3 regions of the Leclercia sp. GHBNCSD genome follow, and region 2 is predicted to be linked to each of the others. Evidence: predicted binding sites of a transcription regulator. Region 2 holds the regulator's gene; each other region holds the start of a gene.

Region 1 (3,644 bases), 670 kb from region 2:
TCTGGAGTGCGGTCTGTTCAAAAAACCGTACCCGGATATGGATATGGTGTCTATCGGGCCAACCATTACCGGTCCGCACTCGCCGGATGAGCAGGTTCATATTGAAAGCGTGGGCCATTACTGGACCCTGCTGACGGAACTGCTGAAAGCGATCCCGGCGAAGTAATCAGCCGACTGTTGCCCCGCGGCACTGCGTTTGCCGGGCCTACAAGGTCAACATCGTTTGTCATTTGTAGGCCCGGTAAGCAAAGCGCCACCGGGCAGTAGTTTGTAGGCCCGGTAAGCGTGAGCGCCACCGGGCTTTTTTACAGCCCCAGCACCAGCTGCCGCTCAAGCTGCGGATCCAGCAGCGTGACATGTAATCCCACCAGCCGCACCCCGCGCCCTGCCCGACGCTCTTCCCAGGTTTTCTTCGCGGTGGCGATCAGATCTTCCTTGTTAAGCCGCGGCCAGACGTGCTCCTGCGTAGTTTGCTGAAAGTCGTTGAACTTCAGTTTTACCCCCTGCCGGGCAATCAGCAGATCCGGTTTGACCTTCGCCAGCCGCCGTTCCAGTTCCGGATAAAGCTGTTCGACAATAATGGTTTCACAGGCTGCCCACTCGTGGATATCCTCAGCCAGGGTCCGTTCCACACCGACCGATTTACGCAGCCGCTCGCTGTTAACGTTGCGCTCGTCAATGCCCTGGCTTCGCTCCCAGAGCACCCGGCCAAACTTACCAAAGCGCTTAAGTAACATGCCCAGATCGCTGTTCTGCACATCCTCGCAGGTGCGCAGTCCCATCTTCTCCAGCTTTGCCGCAGAGACTTTACCCACGCCGGGGATCTTGCTGAGCGGCAACGTTTTGATAAATGCCGGGACCTCGTCGGGGGTGATCACATACTGACCGTTGGGCTTATTGAGATCCGAGGCAATTTTGGCGAGAAATTTAACCGGGGCGACGCCCGCCGAGGCGGTGAGCTGCAGCTCATTGAAAATCGTCTGGCGGATCTCCTGCGCCATCAGCGTGGCGGAGCCGTGACAGTGCAGGCTGTCGGTGACATCCAGATAGGCTTCATCCAGCGACAGCGGTTCAATCAGGGAGGTGTAGCGGGAAAAGATGTCGCGGATATGGCTGGAGGCTTCTTTGTAGGCATCGAAACGCCCCGGCAGTAAGGTGAGATGCGGGCAGAGTTTTAACGCCATGGCGGTTGGCATGGCGCTGCGCACCCCGAACTTACGCGCCGGATAGTTAGCGGTACTGATCACGCCACGCCGCTCGCGACTGCCGCCAATGGCAATGGGGATATCCCGCAGCGCCGGGTTATCCCGCATCTCCACCGCAGCAAAAAAACAGTCCATATCGACATGGATGATTTTGCGCATCGTCTTCACCACACCTGTAATTACATCCAGTATAACAAAGTACAAAAAATGCGTCAGCAGTTTTACTGTCTCACTTCTGTCATTAAATCGTGGTACAAGATAGAGCAGATAAACGCTTTAAATTCATCAAGTTAATGCATTTAAAATGGAAATTTATTCATGAAAAAGATGATTATCGCTTCACTGCTGATCGCCTCAAACGCCTGGGCTGACCCGCAAATTATTGCTCACCGCGGCGGAACCGCCGATGCGCCGGAGAATACGCTGCCTGCCATTGCCCTGGCGCTGGAAAATCATGCTCAGGCTATCTGGATAACCGTGCAGCTCAGCCGTGACGGCGTTCCCGTTCTGTATCGTCCCAGCGATTTGAGTGCGTTAACCCCCGCTCAGGGAAAAGTGTCCCAGTACACCCAGGCAGAGCTGGCGACATTTAACGCAGGTGCGAAATGGAAAGAGAGCGTTACCGGCGCCACTATTCCAACGCTGAAAGCCGTGCTTGAACGCTGGCCTGAGACCCGCTTCTATATTGATATCAAATCCCCGGATGCTGATGCAGTCGGGATGGGCAAGCAGCTGCTGACCGTGCTGAAAGAGACCAACAGCCTGAACCGCGTGCGCGTGTACTCTACCGAAGATCGCTATCTGGATGCGCTGCCCGCAGAAATACCGCGTTTTGTCACCCGCAGTGAAACGCGTACCCGGCTGGCAAATATCTCGCTGAACCACGTGTGCCAGGCACCAGCAAAGACAATGGACGCATACTGGTACGGGCTGGAGCTGAACCGCAAGGTCGAGGTGGTGGAGAAGTTTACCCTGGGCGAGGGGATCTCTCCGGCAACCCTGACATGGGACAAAGAGGCGATGGACTGTTTCCGCTCGCAGGGTAATGGTCACATTATCCTGCTGGGGGTAAATTCCGCGGAGGATTACCAGAAAGCAAAAGCGCTGGGGGCCGATGGGGTGATGGTCGATTCCCCAGCCCAGGCGCGGGAGTGGCTTAAGTAAAAAAACAGGCCGCTTGATGCGGCCTGTTTATTTCAGAGGATCCGGTTTTGCTGGCGCTGCGCCTCACGCGCCATACGCTTTTTACGCGCATCGCACGGCTCAGGGCAATCGCAAACTTTCTCCATCCCCAGGGAAGAGATGCCACCACAGCTGCCCTGAATGCTTTTGCGCTTAATCAGCCAGCCGAGGGACATGCCGAAGATCACCAGCACAAAAACGGCAAAGGTCAGCACGAAGGTCATCATCATCAGCCTCCAAAATCATCCAGCATGATGTTCTCATCTTCCACGCCCAGATCCTGCAGCATTTTAATGACTGCGGCGTTCATCATCGGCGGACCACACATATAGAACTCACAGTCTTCCGGCGCGGCATGGTGCTTCAGATAGTTTTCATACAGGACGTTATGAATAAAGCCGGTATAGCCGGTCCAGTTGTCTTCCGGCTGCGGATCGGAAAGCGCAATGTGGAAGGTAAAGTTCGGGTTGTCCCGCGCAAGCTGTTCAAACTCATCCTGATAGAACATTTCGCGCAGCGAACGGGCACCATACCAGAAGCTGATTTTACGCTTACTGCCGAGGCGCTTAAGCTGGTCAAAAATGTGCGAGCGCATCGGCGCCATGCCGGCGCCCCCGCCGATAAAGACCATTTCGGCGTCGGTATCTTTAGCAAAGAACTCACCAAATGGACCGGAGATAGTAACTTTATCTCCCGCTTTCAGCGACCAGATATAAGAAGACATGATCCCCGGCGGTGCGTCCGGCACGTTTGGTGGCGGCGTGGCAATACGCACGTTGAGCATGATAATGCCCTTCTCTTCCGGGTAGTTAGCCATTGAATAGGCGCGCAGCGTCGGCTCTTTTACCTCAGAGACAAAACGGAACAGGTTGAATTTATCCCAGTCACCGCGGTACTTCTCAGGCACATCAAAATCTTTATACGCGACAGTATGTTCCGGGCATTCAATCTGAATGTATCCGCCCGCACGGAACGGCACGTCTTCCCCGTCGGGAACCCGCAGCTTCAGCTCTTTAATGAAGGTGGCTTTGTTATCATTGGAGATAACTTCACACTGCCACTTCTTAATGCCGAAGATCTCCTCCGGCAGTTCGATCTTCATGTTCTGGCGAACCGCCACCTGGCAAGCCAGACGACAGCCCTCTTTCGCTTCGCGCTTGCTGATGTGCGACAGTTCCGTTGGCAGAATATCGCCGCCGCCCTCTTTGACGGTCACGCGGCATTGTCCGCATGAACCGCCGCCACCGCAGGCAGAGG
Region 2 (3,644 bases):
CCAGGTGAATACGCGAGGTCCGCCGTGGATAAAGATGTAGCGTGGCAGTTGGGTGCCGTCGATCTCCAGCGGCTCCAGCGGATCCGGGAGATCGTGCGCCAGGCATTGGGCGCGGAGCGTCAGCAAGTCGGCCTTCGAGTTGTAAGGCAAAACGTACATAATAGGACGCGAGGTATCGAGTCCCAATTCCAGCGTGGGAACCGCCGGAATAGACTTGCTTTTTACCAGGACGCTTAATGGTAAATTAAGTAATTTGTAGTAAATTCGTGGCCAGCCAGACATAAACGATGTAAAGCCTCTGGTTAAAAATGCAATTGCGGCGCAAGGATAACAGAAAGCGCGCAAAATTTCTGTTGTTACCCGTCATACTTCCGGCGGCAGCGCAGCGCGCTTAAGCCACCGTTTCTGACGCTATTTTCGAAGAAAGGTTTCTTTTAATGGCCAACAATACCACTGGGTTAACCCGAATCATTAAAGCTGCCGGCTATTCCTGGAAAGGCATTCGTGCTGCCTGGATCAATGAAGCCGCTTTTCGCCAGGAGGGGGTAGCAGTCATCGCGGCGATTATTATTGCCTGCTGGCTGGATGTTGATCCCATCACCCGCGTACTCCTGATTGGATCGGTAATGTTGGTGATGATAGTCGAAATTCTGAACAGTGCGATCGAGGCGGTGGTCGACCGCATTGGCAGCGACTTCCATGAGCTTTCGGGCCGGGCGAAAGATATGGGCTCTGCCGCTGTGCTGATGGCGATTATCGTTGCTCTGTTTACCTGGGTCACGCTGCTTTGGGGGCATTTGCGATAAGCCTTCAGAAACCGAACAAGTCTCTGGTTTTTTATGCGGTTTGTGGTTCCAAAATCGCCTTTAGCTGTATATACTCACAGCATAACTGTATATACACCCAGGGGGCGGAATGAAAGCGTTAACGACCAGGCAGCAAGAGGTGTTTGATCTCATTCGGGATCATATCGGCCAGACGGGTATGCCGCCGACGCGTGCAGAAATCGCGCAGCGTCTGGGCTTCCGTTCTCCAAACGCCGCTGAAGAGCACCTTAAAGCCCTGGCGCGTAAGGGTGTGCTTGAGATTGTCTCCGGCGCGTCTCGTGGTATTCGTCTGCTCGTTGAAGCAGAAGAGGGCCTTCCGCTTGTCGGTCGTGTCGCCGCCGGGGAACCGCTGCTGGCGCAACAGCATATTGAAGGCCACTATCAGGTCGATCCGGGCATGTTCAAACCGAGCGCGGACTTCTTGCTGCGCGTCAGCGGGATGTCCATGAAGGATATCGGCATTCTCGACGGCGATCTGCTGGCGGTACATAAAACGCAGGATGTGCGCAACGGCCAGGTCGTTGTGGCGCGCATAGATGATGAAGTGACCGTTAAGCGTCTGAAAAAACAGGGCAACACGGTACAGCTGCTGCCGGAAAACAGCGAGTTTTCCCCGATTGTTGTCGATCTGCGTGAACATAACTTTTCCATCGAAGGGCTGGCGGTAGGCGTCATCCGCAACGGTGAATGGTTATAACCTCTTTCTGACAGACTGCGGCAACCCCGCAGTCTGCTTTTCTTTTTTCTCCCGGTCATACACATGTCTCTGCTGACTGCTTCAGACAAGGCGTTGTGGCGTCTTGCCCTCCCGATGATCGTCTCCAATATCAGCGTCCCGCTGCTGGGGCTGGTGGATACCGCCGTTATCGGCCATCTCGACTCTCCGGTCTATCTGGGCGGTGTCGCCATCGGCGCCACGGCAACCAGTTTCCTGTTTATGCTGCTGCTCTTTTTGCGTATGAGCACCACCGGTCTCACCGCTCAGGCCTATGGCGCGAAAGATCCGCTGCGTCTGGCCCGGGCGCTGGTGCAGCCGCTGATCCTCGCGCTCGGCGCCGGTCTGCTGATTGTGCTGCTGCGCACACCGCTTATCGATCTGGCGCTACATATCGTGGGTGGCAGCGAGGATGTCCTGCATCAGGCGCGGCGCTTCCTTGAGATCCGCTGGCTCAGCGCCCCGGCATCGCTGGCTAATCTGGTGCTGCTCGGCTGGCTGCTGGGGGTGCAGTATGCCCGGGCACCGGTGATCCTGCTGGTGGTGGGTAATCTGCTCAATATCGTGCTGGATCTATGGCTGGTGATCGGGCTGAAAATGAACGTGCAGGGGGCCGCCCTGGCGACTGCTGCCGCCGAATACGCCACCCTGTTGCTCGGCTTGTGGATGGTCTGGCGGGTGCTGGCTCTGCGCGGCATTTCCCTGGCGCTGCTGAAAGCGAGCTGGCGCGGCAATATCCGCAAGCTGCTGGCCCTGAACCGGGACATTATGCTGCGCTCGCTGCTGCTGCAACTCTGTTTCGGCGCGCTGACGGTGCTGGGCGCGCGTTTGGGGCCGGAGATTATCGCCGTTAACGCCGTGCTGATGACGCTCCTCACCTTTACCGCCTACGCGCTGGATGGTTTTGCCTATGCGGTTGAAGCGCACTCCGGGCAGGCCTATGGCGCCCGGGAAAGCGGCCAGCTGCGCGAAGTATGGCGGGCAGCCTGCCGTCAGTCTGGCATGGTGGCGCTGGCCTTCGCGCTTGTCTATGCCCTGGCGGGTAACCCGATCGTGGCGCTGCTGACTTCGCTGCCAGAGCTGCGCGCGCTGGCGAGCCATTATCTTGTCTGGCAGGTGATTTTGCCGGTGGTGGGGGTCTGGTGCTATTTGCTCGACGGCATGTTTATCGGCGCAACCCGTGGCGCAGAGATGCGCAACAGTATGGCCGTCGCGGCCGCCGGGTTTGGTCTGACGCTGTTCACCTTGCCCTGGCTGGGTAATCACGGCCTGTGGCTGGCCCTGAGCGTTTTCCTGGCGCTGCGGGGGCTCTCTCTGGGCTGGATCTGGCGCCGGCACTGGCGCAACGGCACCTGGTTTCAATAACGGCTTCACCTTACTGAATGGTAAAAGATTCCGAATAACAAACCCAACGCCGCACGCTTATCTATAATTATTATCACGTCCAGCACGAAATCTATTTCAGGACGAACTTATCCTTAACGACCGAGCGAAGAGGAATCGATGATGAATAAAGACCAAGTCGGCGGTAACTGGAAGCAGATCAAAGGTAAAGTAAAAGAACAGTGGGGCGACCTGACTGACGATGACATGACCGTTATCGAAGGTAAACGTGACCAGCTGGTGGGGAAAATTCAGGAACGCTATGGTTATGAGAAAGACCAGGCGGAGAAAGAAGTTGGTGACTGGGAAACCCGTAACAACTATCGCTGGTAATTCAGCTCTACCCGCAGGTACACGGATGTACGCCCAGGGCGACCTTCAGGTCGCCCCTTTTTTTGTGCTCAACGCGGCTTCTTTTTCAACTGGATAGAGTGGTCATGCTGGCAATTTTCCTGATGGCGGCAGGCCTCGACTTCTACGCAGTTGCGGCACAGACCGTGCGCTTCAATCACGTTGTGACGCAGGGCAAATCCCATCTTCGCCGCCAGAGTATGCATGATGTCTTCCACCCCTTCCGCGCCTTCTTCCTTCACGCTGCCGCAGCGATCGCAAATAAACATCGCTGAGGTGTGGGTAGGCTGATCGAAAAGGTGGCACAGCACATAGCTGTTGGTCGATTCCACTTTATGCACAAAACCCTGCTCAAGCAGAAAATCGAG
Region 3 (3,644 bases), on a different contig from region 2:
ATCTTTCAGTTCTTCGAGTCGCATACTGTTTCCTGTAGGTTGATGTTCATATCATGACCGTCCCTTTGCCGTTTTATTGTCAAAGGCCAGGATAACTCCGAGGCACATCAGACAGGCGTAGGCTATCTGCAGCACAATGGTCACCGGCAGGGGCATCGCATCGACGAGTAATAACGGGACGACCAACGCCACGCCCAGCAGGATCATACCCCTGCCGGTCTTTTTGACGAGGTCCGCCCACTGGTCCTCTGGAACGTTTCTGGCACGCAGAACATGGCAGATCATGCGTTCAGCATGGTGCTTTACGAGTGACATAATGGAGTTACCTTATTTATCCTTCGCGCCACCAAACATGGCCCGGGCATTGCTCAGGGTTTCATTGTCATCTTCCGGGGGCGCGGGCGGTGCACTGCCCTGCACTTTTGCTGGCGTCTGCGCTGCCGGTCGGCGGTTGCCGAACGCTTTCATTTCTTCCGGGAAAACCGCCTGCATAAGCAGAACCATCTCCTCGAACGTGGTCGATTCATTCAGCTGGGCTGCCAGCAGATGCGGCAGCCTTTCATCCTGTTTTCTCAGGGCAAAGCCGGACAGAAGCGCAGCACGCCAGACGTTCCCCCGCTCCCCCTGGGGCAGCCTGTCTGTTTCATCGCAGACGTAGCGCTCAGCAGCGTTGCTTTCGGGGTTCAGGTAAAACGTAATTTTTCTACGGGTGTCCGGTTTATCCATCTCATTAACCAATTGCGAACATGCCATTGACCAGGTCAAACTGGGGATCTTCGCTCAGGTAAAACCTGTCATCGCGCACCCCACAAAATTGTCTGACCGCACTGGCGATGAGTTCGGCACCGCCACCAATTACCATAACATGAGAATAACTTTCAAAGCTCTTCACGGCATCGATCACCCGGTTCACAAGACGGTGATGTGAATCGCGAAGCGCTTCCTGCACGACGGCCAGTCTGGAGGCATCGTTAATGCGCTGCCGCATAAAATTCTCGTCTTCGCGGTGGATGATGAGTTCATCAGCAAGATAGCTGCTGCCCCGCGTTCTGGCCACTGCCATCGCCGCCCTGACGTCCTGCGTCATCAGTGATACACCCAGGCCGGAGTCGCCAAAGATACGCGAAATCCCCCGCATTTTGGCCCTGACATGTGAAATATCGAGCGTGGTGCCTCCCAGGTCAACAATGAGCAGTGAGTCAAGGTCTTCCAGTTTGCTCACCACATCAAAGCCTGCCGGAATGGACTCAGGCATGACGCGCACACTGCGAACGGTGAAGGTCAGTCCGTCATTCAGGGTGACCGGCCGCATCAGGTTTTCCTCTTTGCGCCGGATATTCTCAGCGCAGGGTTGATTGTCACGGTTGTAATACTCCGCGAGCGGCAGCGTCACGACAATGTCGACCTCCCGGGGTTCAAGTCCGGTCTGCAGCAGCGCATGGTGGACGGCAATGACGTTCACATCACTGTACTGCCATGCAATGTTGGTCGTGACCAGCGCATCGGCGCTGATGGGATCGAAGGTGTAGTGCTCTCCATTGAGCGAATAGTTAAAAACGCGCTGGCCACCAAAGCAAACCGCCCACTCACGCTTGAAACTGTTCGGACTGATCGCCCGATGAACTTTTTCTCCGTCCTGCCACATCAGCTTAATGTTGGTTGATCCATCATCGATGAAAATTTTCATATAACCTCACGGTAATTTCAAATACAAAATTAGGTTTTTATTTGAGAAGTATAAGAGAACAATTTGGAATTTACACAGTGCGATGGGATTTATCAAGAATAATTTAGAGAAAAATTAGAGAACAATTAGGGTTGAATGTGGGACGTGTTAAAAAAGGGCATTCTGCGCTCGAAGTTGATCGCTTACGGTAAAAATACTACTGTATATAAAAACAGTATAATTAAGGTCGTGAGGGATACATGAAGTTACAGTTGCTTAGGCCGGGGAAAGAGATTCCGCCGCAAACGCACCCTTCTTTTTCAGATCTGGCCAGCTGCGGATTTCCCAGCCCTGCCCAGGATTACGTTGAGTCAGATCTGGATTTGCATGACTACTGCATTCGTCATCCGAGTGCGACCTACTATCTGCGCGCGAGCGGCGACAGCATGTCAGATGGTAGCCTGTTTAACGGGGATCTTCTGGTCGTCGACTGCGCGGAAAAACCTCAGCACGGCGATATTGTTGTGGCCAGCCTGCAGGGTGAATTTACCGTTAAGCGCCTGCTGCTGAGGCCGAGACTGATTCTGCAGCCTATGAACGCCGGCTGGGCACCTATCTACCCCGACCCCAATGAGCTGGAAATTTTTGGCGTGGTGACCCACATCATCCACCGGACACGGGAGATGTACTGATGTTTGCCCTCGCTGATGTGAACAGCTTCTACGCCAGCTGTGAGCGGGTATTTCGCCCAGACCTGAAGGGTAAGCCTGTTGTGGTGCTCAGCAATAACGACGGCTGCGTAATCGCCCGCAGCGCGGAGAGTAAAAAATACGTACGTATGGGTACCCCATGGTTCCAGATGAAAAACGAATGCTATCCTGAGAAAATTTACGCGTTCTCGAGTAATTACGAGCTTTACGCTTCAATGTCGGCCCGCGTAATGAGCTGTGTCGAGGAACTGGCACCTCCCGTAGAACAATACTCAATTGATGAAATGTTATTATATATCAATGGCATACATAAATATAATAACCTGGAAGATTTCGGTCGGCAACTGCGTGGGCACGTTTATGACTGCACCCGGCTGACGATCGGCGTCGGTATGGGTCCCACTAAAACGCTGGCCAAATCTGCTCAGTGGGCCTCAAAGGAATGGAAACAGTTCAGGGGCGTACTGGCCCTGACCCCGGGTAATCCGGCCAGAACGCGGAAATTGCTCTCCCTGCAGCCTGTGGAAGAGATCTGGGGCGTCGGCAACCGTATTGCGAAAAAGCTGCATGTTCTGGGAATCAGGACGGCGCTGGATCTGGCTCTGACGAACCCGACCTTTGTGCGTAAAAATTTCTCTGTTGTGCTGGAAAGAACGGTACGTGAGCTGAACGGTGAGAGCTGTATAGCCCTCGAGGAAGCCCCTCCCACCAAACAGCAGATTGTCTGCAGTCGCAGTTTTGGCGAGAAAATCACGAAAGCGGATTCGCTCCGCCAGGCCATTTGCCAGTATGCGGAACGGGCGGCGGAGAAGCTCCGGGGGGAACACCAGTTCTGCCGGCATATTTCTGTCTTTATCAAAACGTCTCCGTTCACCGTTAAAGAGCCTTACTACGGCAACGTGGCCACGGAGAAACTGCTTACGCCCACTCAGGATACCCGGGACATCATTGCGGCCGCCACAACGGCGCTGGAGCGTATCTGGAAGGATGGCCACCGGTATGCCAAAGCCGGTGTGATGCTGAATGACTTCACAAGTTCCGGCGTGTCGCAGCTGCAGCTGTTCGACGAACGTCCGCCCCGACCTCATAGCGCAGAACTGATGAAGGTTCTCGATGGTATTAATCATTCTGGCCTGGGCCATGTCTGGTTTGCCGGACGAGGCATTGCACCATCCTGGCAAATGAAACGCGATATGCTGTCCCCTGCGTATACCACTCGCTGGAAAGATATCCCTATAGCGAGGATTAGTTAAAACCTGCTTTTCAGA

The links. Region 2 encodes LexA, which represses DNA repair genes until DNA is damaged. Its sites were predicted from a motif close to TNCTGTATGTACATACAGNA; they were not measured.
Region 1: a site for LexA is predicted at 1,377-1,396, ahead of dinB (DNA polymerase IV). Genes of this name have one in related genera too.
Region 3: a site for LexA is predicted at 1,885-1,904, ahead of umuD (translesion error-prone DNA polymerase V autoproteolytic subunit). Genes of this name have one in related genera too.

What each region holds. Positions count from the first base shown of each region.
Region 1 covers NZ_JBQVYO010000001.1:1,019,793-1,023,436, forward strand. The annotation lists gene pepD (cytosol nonspecific dipeptidase) at 1-166, shown strand, start outside; gene dinB (DNA polymerase IV) at 306-1,364, opposite strand; gene ACT3IC_RS05105 (glycerophosphodiester phosphodiesterase family protein) at 1,524-2,369, shown strand; gene nqrM ((Na+)-NQR maturation NqrM) at 2,402-2,617, opposite strand; gene nqrF (NADH:ubiquinone reductase (Na(+)-transporting) subunit F) at 2,617-3,644, opposite strand, start outside.
Region 2 covers NZ_JBQVYO010000001.1:1,689,308-1,692,951, reverse strand. The annotation lists gene plsB (glycerol-3-phosphate 1-O-acyltransferase PlsB) at 1-282, opposite strand, end outside; gene ACT3IC_RS08265 (diacylglycerol kinase) at 438-806, shown strand; gene lexA (transcriptional repressor LexA) at 916-1,524, shown strand; gene dinF (MATE family efflux transporter DinF) at 1,588-2,907, shown strand; gene ACT3IC_RS08250 (CsbD family protein) at 3,049-3,258, shown strand; gene zur (zinc uptake transcriptional repressor Zur) at 3,327-3,644, opposite strand, start outside.
Region 3 covers NZ_JBQVYO010000003.1:95,570-99,213, forward strand. The annotation lists gene ACT3IC_RS23065 (hypothetical protein) at 1-24, opposite strand, end outside; gene ACT3IC_RS23070 (hypothetical protein) at 52-315, opposite strand; gene ACT3IC_RS23075 (plasmid partitioning/stability family protein) at 328-726, opposite strand; gene ACT3IC_RS23080 (plasmid segregation protein ParM) at 731-1,687, opposite strand; gene umuD (translesion error-prone DNA polymerase V autoproteolytic subunit) at 1,927-2,358, shown strand; gene ACT3IC_RS23090 (Y-family DNA polymerase) at 2,358-3,629, shown strand.